One region of the Caldibacillus sp. 210928-DFI.2.18 genome, then DNA from elsewhere that is predicted to be linked to it. Evidence: predicted binding sites of a transcription regulator. Region 1 holds the regulator's gene; each other region holds the start of a gene.

Region 1 (3,291 bases):
GTGTAATCAGTGCCGCGATGACTAGCAAGATAAAGTACGCATATTTTCGCACCCTAGACAAAAAGTCAGGTGTAATTATTCCAAGCCTTGTTAAAAATAATATAATCACCGGCAATTGGAATAACAAACCAAAAGGCAACGTAATTTGTAACAAAAAATGGAAATATTCATTGATCCCAATGACTTGATTGATTTCCATTCGGTCCCCTAACTGTTTCATAAAGCGAACAATAAACGGAAATAATACAAAATATGAAAACGAAATACCTGATAAAAACAAAAATACCGAAACAGGTATATAGGCTAAGGTTATTTTTTTTTCCTTTTCATATAAACCCGGTGAAATAAAAGCCCATAACTGATACAAAACAAAAGGTGAAGTTATTACACAAGCAATGATAAAAGCGATTTGCATATAAATCTTTAGCGGGTCAGTTAAGCGGAAGGCGTTCAGTTCCAAACTGGCCGCTTCATCAGTTTGTTGCAAATATATGATCAACGGCTCTGCCAAAAAAAACGAACCGATCATTGCCAAAAGAAAGAAGACAACGATAAAAACCAACCGTCTCCTTAATTCAACGAAATGCTCAATTACAGTCAATTCGTTTTTCTCCATCTCTTCTCTCCCTACTTGCCTTCTTGATCTTTTCTCTTCCCATTATTTTCATCAGCAAGACCCTTTGTGGCATTTTTAAATTCCCTTAGTGTATCTCCTGCCGCACGACCGAGTTGCGGTAACTTTTTCGGACCAAAAATTAATAATGCCATGATTAATATGAGAATTAAACTACCCGGACCGATTGTCATGTTTCTCCCTCTCCCCCAGCAACCTCATTCAAATTCATTCATTGTCACCCAAAAAAGATTTTACAAAAACTTTTTTCCTATCATATCGTATGAATCATAATTATTGCAATACAAAATATGGTGTTGTTTTGAAGATAAATTTTTAGTGTTACCTACCATTTCCCTACTTTAAAAAATTAATCTCCAACCACTACTTCCTCATTTGAGTAATGTTTAATTAAATAAACAAAAGATTGTAATTCAACAGCTAAATCAATATGGTGAACACGAATATTTGACGGAACAGTTAATCGAGCTGGCGTGAAATTTAAAATTCCTTTTATTCCTGTTTTTGCTAAACGATCAGTAACCAATTGGGCAACAGGAGCCGGGACGGTCAGAATAACAACCTGAATCTCTTCAGTTGACAATATTTGTTCCAGTGAATCCATTGGGTAAACAGTAATATCACCAAATTTTTGATCGACCTTTTCTTGGTTTGCATCAAAGGCACAGACAATTTTAGTATTATTGTTTTTAGTGAAATTATATTTTAGTAGAGCTGTACCTAAATTACCTACACCGATTAAGGCTACCTTTGTTATTTCATCCTGGTTCAATATTTTTCTGAAAAAGGATAACAAATACTGAACATTATATCCATACCCTTTTTTACCTAACGCGCCGAAATAAGAAAAATCCCTTCTAATCGTTGCCGAATCGACCTTAACCGCTTCACTTAACTCAGCAGAAGAAACTCTTTGTTTTCCTGACTGGTACAAATTTTGAATAAAACGATAATATAATGGCAATCTCTTAGCGGTGGCTTTAGGAATTTTTAGCTGATCTGTTTCCATGTCAAAATCCTCCAATGCTGAAAAATTATTATTTTTCTATTATAATATCTTTCATTGCCCTATAGAAGTAATTCTTTTATAAGGCATACAAAGCACACTGTGAACGCTTACATTACAAATAAACATGTACACTTCCTCAATTCTTATTTTTGTTAACATATTCACCTACTATGATACACTATTTTTTTTCATCTGTCTTGTAGGTAGTTTCATTTAATCTCCATTTGCCATTTTTCCTCCCCTTCATGTACTATTTTTATATAGACTTGTTGACATGACATTTACAGGATCTCCTTTAAATGTCGGAAATGATGGATCGAAAAGCGACTGGATATGTTATGGTAGAGGAAGGAATCGATTATTTTGTAATCAAAAACAGCATGTTCCCATTCGCTTCACTCTGAAAATAATTAGTCAGTCATTCATTCTTTTAAAAGGCAAACAGAGTCAAAGCTGTTATATTTCCAGGTAAAGGACCATTTTTATTGTGAAATGTTGAGGTGCAAATCATGATTTTACTACAAGTAAATCAACTAAATAAATATTACGGGGCAGATCTTGTCCTTTCGAATATTAAATTAGAAATTCATACAAGAGACCGAATTGCCCTTGTTGGTAGAAACGGATCAGGCAAATCAACCTTGCTGAAAATAATTGCCGGTGAACTTGCTTATGACTCCGGAGAAATTATTAAGCCAAAAGAAGTAACAATTGGCTTTTTAGATCAACATACCGGTCTCGTTTCAGACAGAACTATCTGGGATGAAATGCTGACTGTCTTTGAAGATTTACGTAGCATGGAAAAAAGGTTACGTAATCTTGAGCAGGAAATGGCAAAGGAAGAAACTTATACAGATGAAGGCAAATACAAGCAAATTTTGTCCGAATATGATTATTTACAGCATGAATTTAAAGAACTGGGCGGATATCAATATGAAGCAGATATTCGTTCCGTATTACACGGGCTTAATTTTTCCACTTTCAATTATCAAGAGACAAAAATATCCAATTTAAGCGGCGGACAAAAAACTCGCCTGGCTTTAGGAAAATTGCTCTTATCAAAGCCGGACATTTTAATTTTGGACGAGCCGACGAACCACCTAGATATCGATACATTGACATGGTTAGAACAATATTTGCAATCTTATGATGGAGCCATTCTTATTGTTTCCCATGATCGCTATTTTCTTGATAAGCTTGTAAACCAAGTTTATGAATGCGCTCAGACTACTTTAACAAAATATGTCGGTAACTACAGTCAATACTTAGTCCAAAAAGCAGAGAATTATGAACGTGACTTGAAAATGTATGAAAAACAACAAGATGAGATAGCAAGAATGAAAGAATTTATTGCCAAGAATCTGACCCGTGCATCAACAACAAAACGGGCACAAAGCAGGCGTAAAGCACTGGAACGAATGCAAATGATTGATAAACCGCACAGAGACGATAAATCTGCTAATTTTTCCTTTCAAATTGAGCGGCAAAGTGGCAATGAAGTTCTTAATGTGGTTGATTTGGCCATTGGTTATGGAGCCAATCAAATATCAAAAAATATCCACTTTCGAATTCAAAGAGGAGATAGCATTGCGTTGCTTGGCCCAAATGGTGTCGGCAAATCTACTCTACTGAAGACAATTGTCGGCCA
Region 2 (3,291 bases), on a different contig from region 1:
CGCAACCAGCTCTTTTATCGCTTGCGGTTGATCCCCTTGAGGTTGATATTTTGACACTAACTGAAATTGATCCTTTGTTTTTTCCATCTAAATCACCCCATTATTTTTTGGGTCCGTACATTCATCATTCACAGAATCTATTTTACCAAAAGCATAACAGAAAAGCCACTATTTTGCGAACGAATATTCGTTTAATTTTTATAGGTTAGGCGAATGTATAAATTTCCAACGAGGATGCCCATTCCGCGGATTTAAGGACGCCTCAAGAAAAACTTCAAATGATACAGTCCCAGCTGTAAATTTAATTAACCACAATATTAACGTTATACACAATTTTTACACTGTTTATCCACAGGGTATGAAGAACTTATCCACATTCCCCGATAAAAAGAAAAACCGCCTAACAAATTGTGATAAGCGATTTTATGCCTTATTCTTCCTTTTTTCTTTTAAAATTTTTTACCATGCGTTTTGAATACCAAAATCCTATCGTCAACGAAATACCATCAATAATAATCAACGGCCATGAATGGGTATAACCTTTATATGCGGACACAGAAATCAGAGCCAATGTTAACAGCAATCCGACGATATGATTATAAGTTACACGTGAAAATAAGATGACCAACAAACACGGAAAGATTAATCCGGCAATTAATTTTCCAAGCATACCCTCACTCCAAAATATATAATCGGTTTAGGAGTCAGTCCGACGAAGTTCATTCCACGTATCTTTATTCCAATTTTTCCAATCTTATGAGTACCAACTGCATAATGATCGGCTTTTATATTTTCGTCGGAACCACTCCCAGTCCCTGCTTTTGCTTTATAAAATACAATTTATATTTTATCATATTTTGCCGGATTCGTATGTTTAAACGCTTGTGGATAACTTTTCCACATCTTCCAAGTAGTTTTTCTATAGTTAACTTCTAACTTGTGTGCATTATCCAACTACCGTGAACAATTTTGTTAGTTATGTGGATAAGTTGTGATTTTTCTGTGCTTAACTGCAGTTATTATGTGGATAATTTTTGATTAGTTGTGGATATAAAGGGTTCCTCTGTGGATAACTTTCCGTTCTTGTTACTTGCATAAAATGGACATGATAATCTTTTTCCTTATTCTCCTGGAAAGAAGGTTTAATTATTTACGATTAACAACAAAATTATGACCAATCTTAGAAACTTTTTATAAAAGGATTGTTTGACTATAGAAAAATCGGTATATTAATGTTGCTTGTGATTTTGATCACAATACATTAAAAAAGTTAGGAGTTTTTCTATGTCTACAAGTGCATTAAGTACAGCCATTGATACATCTGTAAAAAAAGCCGATATGCTGAAAAATGACCCAAAGAAATTTTGGACAAAGGCGATGCTTGCAGGAGTTTATATTTCGTTTGCGGTTGTTTTTGCCTTTCGAATTGGAGACGCATTCAGGGCAACCGGATCACCGGCCACATCCTTAATCGGCGGGATGACCTTCTCACTAGCGTTAGTTTTAATTGTGATTGGTGGCGGTGAGCTGTTTACCGGGAATACGATGTACATGACAATGGGCAGCCTGGATCAAAAGACTTCCTTGAAAGAAACCCTGTATGTTTGGGGTGTTACCTATCTTGGAAATTTAATCGGCGTCTTGTTTTTTACTTTTTTATTTGTTCAGACGGGTTTATTTAAAGATATTCCAGCTGACCACTATTTATTTAGTGCGGTGACAGGAAAGATTGGATTAACGACAGGGGAAATGTTTTTTCGCGGTATTCTATGTAACTGGCTTGTTTGTCTGGCCATTTGGCTCCCGTTGCAAACCGACAATTTTGCAGCAAAGGTTATGTTGATCATGATGACGGTCACTTCTTTCTTTGTTTCCGGTTATGAGCATAGTATTGCCAACATGGCATTATTTTCTATTTCTTTATCAGTCCCTCACCCGGATACTATTACCTTGACAGGAGCGGCTTTTAATTTGCTCATTGTTTCACTTGGGAATATTGTTGGAGGCGGATTGTTTGTCGGAGCGGCGAATTGGTATGTAAATAGGCAAGGAATTAAAAAAGAAGTGCCAATATATGCAGGAGATGAAAAGCAGAAAATTATTGCTAAATAAAGATTCGTTTGGTGATCATTTTCCTTTTATTTTTTCCCTTTAAAAACCACCCTATTGCTTTTGTTCATTTGGGTGGTTTTTATGGATATAAAATTATTTTACCTTTATCGCATTGCCAATATGATACCAATGTATACAGTCGACATTTTTTTACGGTATTTGAGTTGGTGTGGCGTAATTTTGGACGGCCGTGTTCATTTCTTAAATTTCAGCATAATTGCAAAGAGTGTCTATTTTTTTGACATTCATTCAATTATTAGACATTTGTTTAGATTATCATCCGAATAGCAAATATGTATGCTAATGCTGAAAAACAGTTATTTTTAAGTCGATTAGTTTTGCGAATAGATCTACCATTTTCAATTAGATGACAATCAGAATGCGGTAATTCATCGTTTGAGGCGACTCATAAATAAAGTTGCTCGTCCCGCGCCTTTATCGTCCAAACTTTTTATCTCAACAATCATTTCTTCATTCGTAACGGTCATAATTAATTCCTCTCCATTAAATCTTTTACTCCAATTAGTATAAAGGACTAATGGACTTTTGGGAATGATACATCCTTAGTAGATATTACAAGCCTTGACATAAAACACCTAATCTTTCGTTTCCGCTAAGAAAAATTGTTTAAAGTTCGTTTTTATCTCGGGATTCTTGCCTCAGTATCTGTATCCTATATCTTAAACAAAAAATTAACTTTGTTATACCGATTTGTTGATAAAAAAGATTTTCGGCACATTTCGTGTAAAAGTTTGGTTTTGCACAAAATAACTGATTACTTATGAACAGTTCATTTCTCAGACTCCCACTCATTTTATTGAGTATTTTGCGAACGCAAAACTGCACCTCCAAATGTTGGTGCTCCCTAACATTTAAAGGTGCAGTATTTTATCCATTATTAATTCAACGCATTTGAAACGAACTCAAACATAAAGCTGCTCATCTTTGGACCGCCATTTCTCACCGGATTACCATTTCGATCAGAAAAACCGCTGCTATGTACACCAATGACTTGATTGCTTGTATTTAACATAGCAGAGCCCGACTGTCCTGGTGCTGTATCAATTGTATAATAAGCTACTTGACTATCCTCACTTGCAACATTTCCACTCATCCCATATTGATTTATGGCTCCATCTCTTCTGATCAAATCACCTGGATAACCATAGATCCCGATGT
Region 3 (3,291 bases), on a different contig from region 1:
ATTTTTAAAATCAGATTTAGTTAAGAAGGGGATTCCATGCTAAAAAAAGTAACTGAAAATATTGAACTTGCTGTCGTAACTTATTCAGGCGGAATGGGTGCGACAAATTGTTATTTACTGAAAGGAGAAGACGGGTATACGGTAATTGATACCGGCATGTATTCAAAGCAAGCAATCCGTTTATGGGAAGAAATTTTGGAGATCGGTTATAAAATTGAAAAAGTGGTGCTCACTCATGTTCATCAAGACCATATTGGACTTGCCAAATGGTTTCAGCAGGAAAAAGGGGTTCCTATTGTTGTAGCCAATTTAAGTTATGGTGAAATAAAAAAATATCGTCGTCCTAATTTTAATGAACGGTTTAAAAAACTGGTGATGAGCCACGGTGTTCCGTTTGTTCCGGACCGACTGCCGGATACACGTTTTATCTATGAATTTGAACCAGATGCATTTTTTGATGAAGGGGATCACATTCAGTTAGGTATGGATATGTATGAAGTGATTTGGACACCCGGTCACGCATACGACCATTATTGTTTTTACAACCGTGAGAAAAAAATTATGATTCTCGGTGATCATGTATTAAAACAAGTTTCACCGGTGATAGGTCTGTGGGTCGGAGAAGAGATGGATTTATTAAAATATTATTTTGATTCATTAAAAAAACTGGATGCCTATCCAACGAATATTGCACTGCCCGGCCATGGCGAGATGATTTACGATTTACAAGGTCGAGTTGAAGAGATTCAGAACAGCCATCAAAAAAGATTGCAACAAGTTTATCAATCGGTTGAAACGAACGCAAAAACGGCATTGGAAGTATGTTTGGATGTTTACGGTTTATTAAGTCTTGAAAAAATGGTCAGTCCGTTTATGGCCTCCTTAACACGGTTGATTTATTTGGAAAAGAACAAAGAGATTGAGAGAATAGAGGAAAATAACGTATTTAAATTTAAAGCTGTTAAAAAATGAATTAGGTTATATGCTTAATGATCCGAATCGGTTTCCGTTTACCGGTTCGGGTTTTTTGAGCCAGGAAAGTATAAATTTTTCAATTTCTACTTTCCTAACGCATAAGTGCACAAGGAAAGCTTCGTGGGATTACATCGCAGCCGAAAAAATTTATATTTTTTCGGTGAACTAGAGAAGCTTCGGTAGCATTACCTCGCAAGCGAAAATGTATTTTCGCTGACTACGGCTCTGCCATCGCCGAGTTTTCTTATTATTGCCATTCAATTATATTAATGAAATTTACCTTTTCTATGATAAAAATCACAAAAAGGTAACTATTTGCCGCGAATTGTAAAAAATGTCACAAATTGGACGAAATGGTATGTCTAATTTGTAACAGGATTTCCAAAATAACTCCACAATAATTCCACCATTGCGATAGGAAAAACCTATATGATTAATATGTAAGTTATTATAATTCTTAAATAAGATTAGGTAAAAATGAACTGAAAATTTCAAGGGGGGAAAGCGGAAATGGAAGAAGTGTTACTGGCACGGATACAGTTTGCTTCAACAACTCTGTTCCACTTCATTTTTGTTCCACTGTCAATCGGTTTGGCGTTCATCATTGCTGTAATGGAAACACTTTATGTGGTGAAGAAGGACGAAATGTACAAAAAAATGTCCAAGTTTTGGGGCAAGTTTTTCTTAATTAATTTTGCCGTCGGTGTTGTGACCGGGATTATTCAAGAATTCCAATTTGGAATGAACTGGTCTGATTATTCGCGTTTTGTTGGGGATGTATTCGGGGCACCGCTTGCAATCGAGGCACTGCTTGCATTCTTTATGGAATCGACCTTTATCGGATTATGGATTTTTGGTTGGGAACGGTTACCGAAAAAACTACATTTGGCCAGCATTTGGTTAGTTTCCATTGGGACGGCCTTATCTGCTCTATGGATACTGGCTGCTAACTCATTCATGCAAAATCCGGTTGGATATGAAATTGCCAATGGTCGTGCGGAAATGAATGATTTCTTAGGCTTGTTAACAAATCCAAAATTATTGGTAGCGTATCCGCATACAATTTTCGCAAGTCTTTGTACGGCAGCATTTTTACTCATTGGTATTTCAGCTTGGAATATGATTAAAAAACGTGACATTGAGTTTTTCAAAAAATCAATGAACATTTCATTAATTGTTGGGTTAGTATCAACATTGGGGATTGCTTTTTCCGGGCATGCACAATCTCAATATTTAGTAGAGGCTCAACCGATGAAGATGGCTGCTGCTGAAGGAATTTGGGAAAATACAGCAGACCCGGCTCCATGGACAGTCGTTGCCGGTATTGATACGGAAAATCAAAAAAATAATTGGTCAGTGGAAGTTCCATATTTATTAAGTTTCTTATCTTATGGTGAATTTTCCGGCGATCTTCCAGGAATGAAAGCACTGCAAGCTCAATATGAAGACTTGTACGGAGAAGGGAACTACATTCCACCTGTAAAAACAACATTCTGGAGCTTCCGGATTATGGTGGCTGCCGGCGGTTTAATGATTTTATTTAGCTTAATAGGTTTGATTTTACTACGGAGGAAAAAACTTGAAACGAGTACACGTTTTTTGAAATGGTTAGTCGGAGCTTTATTCTTACCGTATATTGCTAACTCTGCCGGTTGGATAATGTCGGAAATTGGTCGTCAGCCTTGGGTAGTAAACGGATTGATGTTAACGGAAAGCGGTGTTTCACCGAGTGTTTCTTCCGGACAAATTCTCTTCTCGTTAATTGCATTTTCATTAATTTATACATTGCTCGCTGTTGCGATGGTTTATTTGTTTATCAAAACGATTAAACAAGGACCACATGAAAAATTGAAAGACGACACAACCGCAACAGATCCTTTTGATGCAAATGCAGGGGGTGCTGTTAAATGGAATTAAGTGAATTGTGGTTTTTATTGATTGGCGTTTTATGGGTCGGGTTTATTTTTTTGGAAGGTTTTGACTTTGGCGTTGGTATGAGTACGAAATTTTTAGCAAAAAATGAAACGGAAAAACGGGTATTAATCAATACGATAGGACCGCACTGGGATGCGAATGAAGTTTGGTTACTGACAGCCGGCGGTGCGATGTTTGCTGCTTTCCCACATTGGTATGCAACGCTTTTTAGCGGCTATTATTTGCCATTCGTGCTGCTTTTGCTTGCGCTGATTGCCAGAGGGGTGGCATTTGAATTCCGGGGAAAACATCACACGGCCAAATGGAAAACTACATGGGATTGGTCGATTTTTCTTGGCAGTTTAATCCCGCCGTTTTTGGTCGGCGTACTCTTTTCAGGAT

Evidence for each region. Region 1 encodes Rex, which represses fermentation and respiration genes when NADH is low (regulators of the CRP and FNR family bind a similar motif). Its sites were predicted from a motif close to TTGTGAAATATTTCACAA; they were not measured.
Region 2: a site for Rex is predicted at 1,240-1,257, ahead of LIZ98_RS04430 (formate/nitrite transporter family protein). Genes of this name have one in related genera too.
Region 3: a site for Rex is predicted at 1,301-1,318, ahead of LIZ98_RS01490 (cytochrome ubiquinol oxidase subunit I). Genes of this name have one in related genera too.

Annotation. Positions count from the first base shown of each region.
Region 1 is NZ_JAJCHL010000019.1:37,201-40,491, forward strand. It holds gene tatC (twin-arginine translocase subunit TatC) at 1-616, opposite strand, end outside; gene tatA (twin-arginine translocase TatA/TatE family subunit) at 628-807, opposite strand; gene LIZ98_RS06265 (redox-sensing transcriptional repressor Rex) at 984-1,643, opposite strand; gene LIZ98_RS06270 (ABC-F family ATP-binding cassette domain-containing protein) at 2,153-3,291, shown strand, end outside.
Region 2 is NZ_JAJCHL010000011.1:43,813-47,103, forward strand. It holds gene uvrB (excinuclease ABC subunit UvrB) at 1-87, opposite strand, end outside; gene LIZ98_RS04425 (CsbA family protein) at 431-670, opposite strand; gene LIZ98_RS04430 (formate/nitrite transporter family protein) at 1,285-2,112, shown strand; gene LIZ98_RS04435 (trypsin-like serine peptidase) at 3,011-3,291, opposite strand, start outside.
Region 3 is NZ_JAJCHL010000003.1:4,542-7,832, reverse strand. It holds gene LIZ98_RS01495 (MBL fold metallo-hydrolase) at 37-972, shown strand; gene LIZ98_RS01490 (cytochrome ubiquinol oxidase subunit I) at 1,486-2,892, shown strand; gene cydB (cytochrome d ubiquinol oxidase subunit II) at 2,883-3,291, shown strand, end outside.